DNA from 4 places in the Streptomyces sp. NPDC048643 genome. Region 1 is predicted to be linked to each of the others. Evidence: riboswitches for the same ligand, from Rfam matches in the RefSeq annotation. Region 1 holds a riboswitch; each other region holds the start of a gene.
The links. Region 1 has a riboswitch for thiamine pyrophosphate ahead of AB0C62_RS11470 (thiamine ABC transporter substrate-binding protein). Riboswitches for the same ligand answer to the same signal wherever they lie in the genome.

Region 1 (2,196 bases):
GCGGAGCCAAGAAGCCGCCGCGGCACCTTGCCGATCTCACGCCTGCCGAGCGCAAAGAGGCGGTTGCCGCGATCGGCGAGAAGCCGTTTCGTGCCAAGCAGCTCTCGCAGCACTACTTCGCGCGGTACGCGCACGACCCCGAGCAGTGGACGGACATCCCGGCCGCCTCGCGCGGCAAGCTCCAGGAAGCACTGCTTCCCGAGCTGATGACGGTCGTCCGGCACCTGTCGACGGACCAGGAGACCACCCGCAAGACCCTGTGGCGGCTCTTCGACGGCACGCTCGTCGAGTCCGTGCTGATGCGCTACCCGGACCGGGTGACGATGTGCATCAGCTCGCAGGCCGGCTGCGGGATGAACTGCCCGTTCTGCGCCACCGGACAGGCCGGCCTCGACCGGAACCTGTCGACGGGCGAGATCGTGCACCAGATCGTCGACGGGATGCGGGCGCTGCGCGACGGCGAGATCCCCGGTGGCCCGGCGCGGCTCAGCAACATCGTCTTCATGGGGATGGGCGAGCCGCTCGCCAACTACAAGCGCGTCGTCGGGGCGATCCGAGCCCTCACCGACCCCGAGCCGGACGGCCTCGGCCTCTCGCAGCGCGGCATCACCGTGTCGACGGTCGGCCTCGTGCCCGCCATCAACCGGTTCTCCGACGAGGGCTTCAAGTGCCGTCTCGCGATCTCCCTGCACGCTCCGGACGACGAGCTGCGCGACACCCTCGTCCCCGTGAACACGCGGTGGAAGGTGCGCGAGGTGCTGGACGCCGGATGGGAGTACGCGGCGAAGTCCGGGCGGCGCCTGTCCATCGAGTACGCCCTCATCCGGGACATCAACGACCAGGCGTGGCGGGGCGACCGGCTGGGCCGGATGCTCAAGGGCAAGCCGGTGCACGTCAACCTCATCCCGCTGAACCCGACCCCGGGTTCGAAGTGGACCGCCTCGCGGCCCGAGGACGAGAAGGCGTTCGTCGAGGCGATCGCCGCCCACGGCGTGCCGGTGACCGTCCGGGACACCCGCGGCCAGGAGATCGACGGAGCGTGCGGTCAGCTCGCCGCGACCGAGCGGTAGTCTGAGGCGCGTCCGTACAACTTCATATCCCTAACATCTTCATATTCCGACAGGGGAGCGCCACAGCGCTGAGAGTGCGGGACAGACCGCAGACCCTCTGAACCTTGCCCAGGTCATTCTGGGTAGGAAGTTCGGTCATCACTCAAGCTGTTGCGCCCTGCCCGGGATCTGTCAGAGGTCCCGGGCAGGGCCGCGTCTCTTCCTGGTCAGCCAGGAGGAATCAGTGAGCATCACCAGCAAGCGGTTCGCGGCCACGGCCGTCGGGCTGAGCCTCGTCGCGCTGCCCGTCCTGTCGGCGTGCGGCTCGTCCGACGCCGGCGCCTCGGGCGACTCGAAGACCGTCACGCTCGTCACCCACGACTCGTGGGTCGTGTCCAAGAGCGTGCTCAAGGACTTCGAGAAGCGGTCCGGGTACACGGTCCGCGTCCTGAAGGACGGCGACGCCGGGCAGGCCGTCAACAAGGCGATCCTGACCAAGGACAACCCGCAGGGCGACGTCTTCTTCGGTGTCGACAACACCCTGCTGAGCCGGGCCCTCGACAACGGGCTCTTCCAGTCCTACGAGGCCAAGGGCTCCGACGCGATCGCCGGTCAGTACCGGGTCGACCAGGACAAGCACCGGGTCACGCCCATCGACTCGGGCGACATCTGCGTCAACTACGACAAGGCGTACTTCAGCAAGCACAAGCTGGCGCCGCCGACGTCGTTCGACGACCTGGTCGAGCCCGCGTACAAGGACCTCCTCGTCACCGAGAACGCGTCGACCTCCTCGCCCGGTCTCGGCTTCCTGCTCGGGACCGCCGCGAAGTACGGCGACGACCGGTGGCAGGGCTACTGGAAGAAGCTCAAGGCCAACGGCGTGAAGGTCGTCGACGGCTGGGAGCAGGCCTACAACGACGAGTTCTCCGGATCCGCCGGCGGCAAGAAGGCCAAGGGCGACCGGCCCCTCGTCGTCTCGTACGCCTCCTCGCCGCCCGCCGAGGTCGTCTACGCCGACCCGAAGCCCAGCACCGCTCCCACCGGGGTCGTGGAGGGCACCTGCTTCCGCCAGGTCGAGTACGCGGGTCTGCTCGACAACGCCTCGAACACCAAGGGCGGCAAGGCGCTCCTCGACTTCCTGCTCACC
Region 2 (2,196 bases), on a different contig from region 1:
CGACGACCACGGCGCCCGCGGGCACCCGGGAGCCGTCGTCCAGGACCACGGCGCCGGGCTCGACGCGCTCCACGCGCGTGTGCGTGCGCAGCGTGGCGCCGCTGTCCGCGTACCAGCCGGCCATCGGCGCGGCCACCTCGGCGGGCAGCGCGGCGGCGAGCGGCCGGTCGGCGGCCTCGACGACCGTCACCGCGCAGCCGGCCTCGCGCGCGGCGGTCGCGAACTCGGCGCCGATCCAGCCGGCGCCGACGACCACGATGTCGTGCTGCTGGAGCAGGACGGGCCGCAGCCGGTCGGCGTCGTCCAGCGTGCGCAGCAGGTGCACCCCCGGCACGCCCTCGGCGCCGGGCAGCCGGATCGGTTCGGCGCCGGTGGCGACGACCAGGACGTCGTACGGGACCGGCCCGCCCGCCGTGTCGAGTTCGTGGTCCCCGGCGCGTACGCCGAGCGCCTCCAGGCCGAGCCGCAGGTCGATGTCCAGGGCCTCGAAGTCGACGTCGAAGGCGGAGCCCTCGGCCTTGCCGAGCAGGACCGCCTTGGACAGCGGTGGCCGGTCGTACGGCTGGTGCGGCTCCGCGCCGATCAGCGTGACGGTGCCCGTGAAGCCCTGCTCGCGCAGGGCGACCGCCGTCTGCACCCCGGCCATGCCCGCGCCCACCACCACGACCCGCCGTGCGGGGGACCCCTGCGCCTTCGCCTGCGTCTGCTCGCTCACCCGATCACCATAGACACCTGACAATCCGTCAGTCAGCGGACGTGCTCGGTGATCTGCTGCACAGGGGCCGTCTCAAGCACCTCTTCGACGACGCTGGTGCCCGACCCGGCCTGCGACTCCCAGGCCCAGGTCTCCTCCAGCCGCACACGGCCGTCGGGCAGTTCGGTCACGAGGGACACGCAGTGCCCGGACGAGGTGACGCCGTCCGTCCTGAGCTGGACGTAGCGGAAGTTGAGGCGGTCGCCCTCGCGGGTCCCGACGAGGTGTCCGCGGACGACCTCGCCGCCCGTGTAGTCGGCCCAGACCGTGCCGTCCGCCTCGCGGTAGGCGAACCGGGTACGGGTCCCCACCTGACCCGGCGCCTGGTCGGCGACCGGGGCGAGGACGAGGCCGTCGAGCGAGCGTGCCATGGGCGGAGGCTCCCTTACTGAGTCCGGGCAGGGCGGGCTAGGGTGGCCACCGTAAAGCACTCGCGGGAGCCCGTACGCAACGGGCTGAGAGGGAGGCTGGGGCGGCCTCCGACCGTACGAACCTGATCCGGGTCATGCCGGCGAAGGGAGGGGCTGGACGCCCATGTCGCCTACACGTTCGTCCGACGTCCTCGTCATCGGGGGCGGGATCATCGGGCTGGTCACGGCCTGGCGGGCCGCGCAGCGCGGGTTCACCACCGCGCTCGTCGACCCCGAGCCGGGTGGCGGGGCCGCGCAGGTCGCGGCCGGGATGCTCGCCGCCGTCACCGAGCTGCACTACGGCGAGGAGACCCTGCTCGGCCTCAATCTCGCCTCCGCGCGCCGCTACCCGGACTTCGCGGCCGAGCTCACCGAGGCGACCGGCCAGGATCTGGGCTATCGCCAGTGCGGCACGCTGGCCGTCGCGCTGGACGCCGACGACCGCGCCCACCTGAGGGAACTCCACGCGCTACAGAGCCGTTCGGGGCTCGACTCGCAGTGGCTGACCGGTCGGGAGTGCCGCCGTCTCGAACCGATGCTCGCGCCCGGGGTGCGCGGCGGCCTGCGGGTCGACGGCGACCACCAGATCGACCCGCGGCGCCTCGCGGCGGCCCTGGTCACGGCGTGCGAACGGGCCGGGGTGAGCATCCACCGGACGTGGGCGGAGCGCCTGACCGTCGTCCGTGACCGGGCCGCCGGAGTGGTCACCTCGGACGGCACCGAACTCGGCGCCGGCCAGGTGGTGCTGGCCGGGGGCAGTCTCAGCGGGCAGCTGGCAGGTGTCCCCGACGACGTCCTGCCGCCGGTGCGCCCGGTGAAGGGGCAGGTGCTGCGGCTGACCGTGCCGCAGCGGTACGCGCCGTTCCTGAACCGCACCGTGCGGGCCGTGGTGCGCGGCGGCCACCTGTACCTGGTGCCGCGCGAGAACGGCGAACTGGTCGTGGGCGCGACCAGCGAGGAGCTCGGCTGGGACACCACGGTGACGGCGGGCGGTGTGTACGAGCTGCTGCGCGACGCCCATGAGCTGGTGCC
Region 3 (2,196 bases), on a different contig from region 1:
GGGAACCCGAGCGCCGCCGCCAGCGCGGCCGCCACCGGGCGCGGGATCCGCACGCCGAGGGTCTGCAACGCGAGCGAACCGCTGTAGTCGTTCATCGCGTTGCTGCACACCGCCGCCAGCGCCACGGCGAGCAGCCCGAACGCGCCCGCCACCCCGCCGCCCAGCAACGCCTCGACACCCGCCGCCGTCTGGTCGGTCAGCACGGACGCGCCCCACAGACCGAGGGCCTGCACGGCGACGAACGACACGACGAGCCCGAGCAGGGTGCACCAGAACATCCGCGGACGGGAGGTGGTGCGCGGCAGATAGCGGCTGAAGTCACTGGCGTACGGAGCCCAGGACAGCGAGAGGCTCAGCGCGATGGTGCTGGTGAGCACGAACGCCCCCATGTGGTCCGCGCCGGTCGCGGAGCCGGTCGCGGCGGGGTGGACCCCGTCCAGCATCCGCCACGCGATCACCGCGAACGCGACCGCGAGCACGAACGTCATGACGATCTGCAGACGATGGATCGCCTCGTAACCGAGGACGCCGAGCGCCCCCTGCGCCGCCATCATCACGAGGACGCCGACCCAGAACGGCCAGCCGCACAGCCGCGCCAGCGCGTCCCCGCCGAACAGCCCGATCAGCGCGTCCCAGGCCACCGAGGACAGCCACTGGAGGAGCCCGGGCAGTGCCACCGCCCGGCCGAACGCGAGCCGAGCGAGGGGGAGTTGGCCGGTGCCGGTGAGGCCGCCCCAGGTACTGAGGTAGGCGGTGGGCAGCGCACCGACCACGGTCCCGAGGACGACCGCCGCGAGGGCGGTGCCGAAGTCCAGACCGAGCGCGATGCCGATGGTGCCGGTGAACACGCCCGTCATCGTCAGGTTGGGGGCGAACCACACGGTGAACAGGCGCCAGGGCCCGCCGTACCGGTTGCCCTCGGGGACCGGTTCGATGCCGTGCCCCTCCACCCGCAGGTCGCCGGGAGCCGCGGGCATCGACCCGTCGAAGACGGTCGGCCGGCTGTCGGCGGGCAGCCCGCCGGAAACATGCGCCAAAGGCATGAAGACATCCCTCCGCCAGTACGAACTGGTTCAGGTTCGACGGGTGTGATCTCAGCCCTCGGACGGGGCACCCCGTGTCCGGTACGACGGACACACTAACCCCATCCCCGCACTCCTGTGTATGGCGGACCTGCGCTCATCCCCATCGCTCCGCCAGGACCGCCCGGTCCGGCAGGCCCCCGGTCGCGCGCGGCAGCCCGGGCCCGGTCCCACCGCTCCTCCGGCCCCCGGCCGGGCCACCCGCAGCGCGCCGGGCGCCTCCCGTCGGTAGTGTCGGAGGTGATCGCCGCCCGCTCTCCGTTCCCGGGTTCCAGGACCCGGGTGGCCGGGCGGAAGGAGGCAGCGCGCCGTGACCGTGATCTCCCTGAAGTCCGCGCAGGTGAACGAGGGGCTGACCCTTCCGTACGCCGAAGCCGGCTACCCCAGTGGTACGCCGGTCGTCTTCGTGCACGGTCTCGCCGACTCCTGGTGGTCCTTCGAGCCCCTCCTGCGGCGTCTTCCGCCGTCCCTGCACGGGTACGCGCCCACGCAGCGCGGCCACGGCGACGCGGGCCGCCCGCCGGACGGTTACACCCCCGACGACTTCGCGGCCGACCTGGTCGCCTTCCTCGACGCCGCCGACATCCCGCGCGCCGTAGTCGTCGCGGCGTCCACCGGCGGCATACCCGCGCGGATCGTCGCCGGCAGCCACCCCGACCGCGTCGCCGGGCTCGTCCTGCTCGGCGTCCCCGGGACCCTCGCGGACAAGCCCGCGGCCGACGCGTGGCGGAAGAGCCTGGACGGGCTCGCCGACCCCGTGCCCCGCGCGTTCGTCGAGGAGTTCGTCACCGGCACGAGCGCCGCCCCGCTCGCCCGCGGATTTGTCGAGACGATGGTCGAGGAGGGCCTCAAGCTCCCGACCCACGTCTGGCAGGAGACCGGGCGCGGACTCCTCGACGCCGACCTCGGCGCGACCCTCGCGGGCATCCTGGTGCCCACCCTCGTCATCTGGGGCGAGCAGGACCGCTTCCTGACCCGCGAGGACCAGCAGACGATCCTGGACGCGGTCCACGGAGCGGACCTCCTCCCGTACGAGAACACGGGGCACGCCGTCCACTGGGAACAGCCGGAACGCGTGGTCGCCGACGTCGCCGCCTTCACCGCACGGATCACC
Region 4 (2,196 bases), on a different contig from region 1:
GGGCGCGACGTCGGTGGTCAGCGGGCCGAGCGTATAGAACGGAGCTTCATCACAGATCTCCTGCTGAAGGTCGATGTTCTCCTTGATCTTGTGCATCGGGACATGTCCCGGGCCTTCGATCATCGTCTGTACATGGAAACGCTTCGCGATCGTGTTGAGTTCCCCGAGCGTCCTCAACTCCGCGAACTGCGCGGCGTCGTTGGCGTCCGCGATGGAGCCGGGCCGCAGACCGTCGCCGAGCGAGTAGGTGACGTCGTACGCGGCGAGGATCTCGCAGAGCTCCTCGAAGTTCTCGTACAGGAACGACTCCTGGTGGTGCGCGAGGCACCAGGCCGCCATGATCGAGCCGCCGCGCGAGACGATGCCGGTCTTGCGGTTCGCGGTGAGCGGCACGTACGCCAGCCGGACCCCCGCGTGGACCGTCATGTAGTCCACACCCTGCTCGGCCTGCTCGATGACCGTGTCCTTGTAGATCTCCCAGGTGAGCTCCTCGGCACGGCCGTCGACCTTCTCCAACGCCTGGTAGAGCGGCACGGTTCCGATGGGCACGGGGGAGTTGCGCAGCACCCACTCTCGGGTCGTGTGGATGTTCCGCCCGGTAGACAGGTCCATGACAGTATCGGCGCCCCAGTGAGTCGCCCAGGTCATCTTCTCGACCTCCTCCTCGATGGAGGAAGTGACGGCGGAGTTGCCGATGTTGGCGTTCACCTTCACCAGGAACCGCTTGCCGATGATCATCGGCTCGATCTCGGGATGGTTGACGTTCACGGGCAGAACCGCCCGGCCGGCGGCGATCTCCTCGCGCACGACCTCGGGTTCGACGTTCTCGCGAACGGCGACGAACTCCATCTCGGGGGTGATCTCACCGCGGCGGGCGTATGCGAGCTGCGTGACCGCCTGCCCGGAACGCCCCCGCCGGGGCTGACGCGGCCGTCCCGGGAAGACCGCGTCGAGATTGCGCAGACCACCGCGCGGAGTTGTGTGCTTGATCCCGTCGTCCTCCGGACGGACGGGACGGCCCGCGTACTCCTCGGTGTCACCGCGAGCGATGATCCAGTTCTCCCGCAGCGGCGCCAGCCCCCGGCGCACATCCGTGTCGATGCTCGGATCGGTGTACGGGCCGGAGGTGTCGTACAGCGTCACGGACTGCCCATTGGTCAGGTGCACCTGACGGACCGGCACGCGCAGATCGGGGCGCGTACCCCCGACGTACGCCTTGTGCCAGCCGATGGACTTCCCGGCCTCATCGGTCGGAGACAGCGAAGAAGCGCCGTCCGTCTGGCTGGAGGCAGGCGTGCGTACGTCCTTGTTGGTCATGAGACCTACTCCCTACGCCGGCATTACCCGGTAACAGGTTCGGCGGTCGACGCAGCGGCTTCCGTTCGCCGATGTTTCATGTGAAACATCGCGAAGACGGAGGTCAGCGCCCTCTCAGCCCGGTGCTCCGAGCTCCCGCGTGTGCAAAGGTGACTCCACGCTAGCGTCATATCTGGCGCGGTGAACAGGGGGCCCTTGCCGTTCTTGCGATGATCGGGCGGTGACGACGACCCAGCAGCCCTCGTTCCCACCGTCCGAGCCGCCCCGCCGTCCGGGCTCCGACGACGGCCACGAACGTGGTCCCGGCAGCGGTCGTGGGCACGAACCTGGGCCTTCCGATGGGCGGGGACACGGGCACGGTTCTGGACCCGGAAACGGTCCCGGTCCGAAACCGGGCGGCGGACACACCGGCCCTGGTGACGGCGACGGACAAGGACAGGGCCCCGGCGGTGGGCACGGTCACGCGCACAGCCACAACCACGGGCCGGCTGCCCCTGTCTCGAAGCATCTGCGCAAGGTCATCGCCGCGGTGCTCATCCCCTTCGCCGCCGCGGTCGCGGTGGGCCTCGTGGTGCTGTGGCCCGGCGGCGCACCGGCTCACGAACGCACCGGTGTCGGCTTCGACCGGCAGACCCAGAACGCGACGGTCACCAAGATCGTCCAGGTGGACTGCAAGTCCGTCAACGCCTCGGGGGAGACGCCGACGGGCGACACCTCCACGGCCGAGGGCGCGTCCGCGCAGCAGCAGGCGACGGGTGAGTGCAAGCGGGCGACCATCCGGATCGACACCGGCAAGGACAAGGGCCGTACGTTCACGGAGATCGTCCAGCCGGACCAGTCACGGCAGTTGCATCAGGACGAGAAAGTCATCGTCGCCTA

Region 2: it holds a riboswitch for thiamine pyrophosphate, as region 1 does, so the genes downstream of both, thiO (glycine oxidase ThiO) here and AB0C62_RS11470 (thiamine ABC transporter substrate-binding protein) in region 1, are expected to answer to the same signal.
Region 3: it holds a riboswitch for thiamine pyrophosphate, as region 1 does, so the genes downstream of both, AB0C62_RS36360 (cytosine permease) here and AB0C62_RS11470 (thiamine ABC transporter substrate-binding protein) in region 1, are expected to answer to the same signal.
Region 4: it holds a riboswitch for thiamine pyrophosphate, as region 1 does, so the genes downstream of both, thiC (phosphomethylpyrimidine synthase ThiC) here and AB0C62_RS11470 (thiamine ABC transporter substrate-binding protein) in region 1, are expected to answer to the same signal.

What each region holds. Positions count from the first base shown of each region.
Region 1 is NZ_JBEZHO010000009.1:15,514-17,709, reverse strand. It holds gene rlmN (23S rRNA (adenine(2503)-C(2))-methyltransferase RlmN) at 1-1,070, shown strand, start outside; TPP riboswitch at 1,112-1,217, shown strand; gene AB0C62_RS11470 (thiamine ABC transporter substrate-binding protein) at 1,300-2,196, shown strand, end outside.
Region 2 is NZ_JBEZHO010000019.1:26,695-28,890, reverse strand. It holds gene AB0C62_RS20335 (FAD-dependent oxidoreductase) at 1-715, opposite strand, end outside; gene AB0C62_RS20330 (hypothetical protein) at 748-1,125, opposite strand; TPP riboswitch at 1,178-1,291, shown strand; gene thiO (glycine oxidase ThiO) at 1,289-2,196, shown strand, end outside.
Region 3 is NZ_JBEZHO010000058.1:43,058-45,253, reverse strand. It holds gene AB0C62_RS36360 (cytosine permease) at 1-1,043, opposite strand, end outside; TPP riboswitch at 1,034-1,128, opposite strand; gene AB0C62_RS36355 (alpha/beta hydrolase) at 1,393-2,196, shown strand, end outside.
Region 4 is NZ_JBEZHO010000050.1:31,519-33,714, reverse strand. It holds gene thiC (phosphomethylpyrimidine synthase ThiC) at 1-1,317, opposite strand, end outside; TPP riboswitch at 1,310-1,466, opposite strand; gene AB0C62_RS34000 (YibE/F family protein) at 1,538-2,196, shown strand, end outside.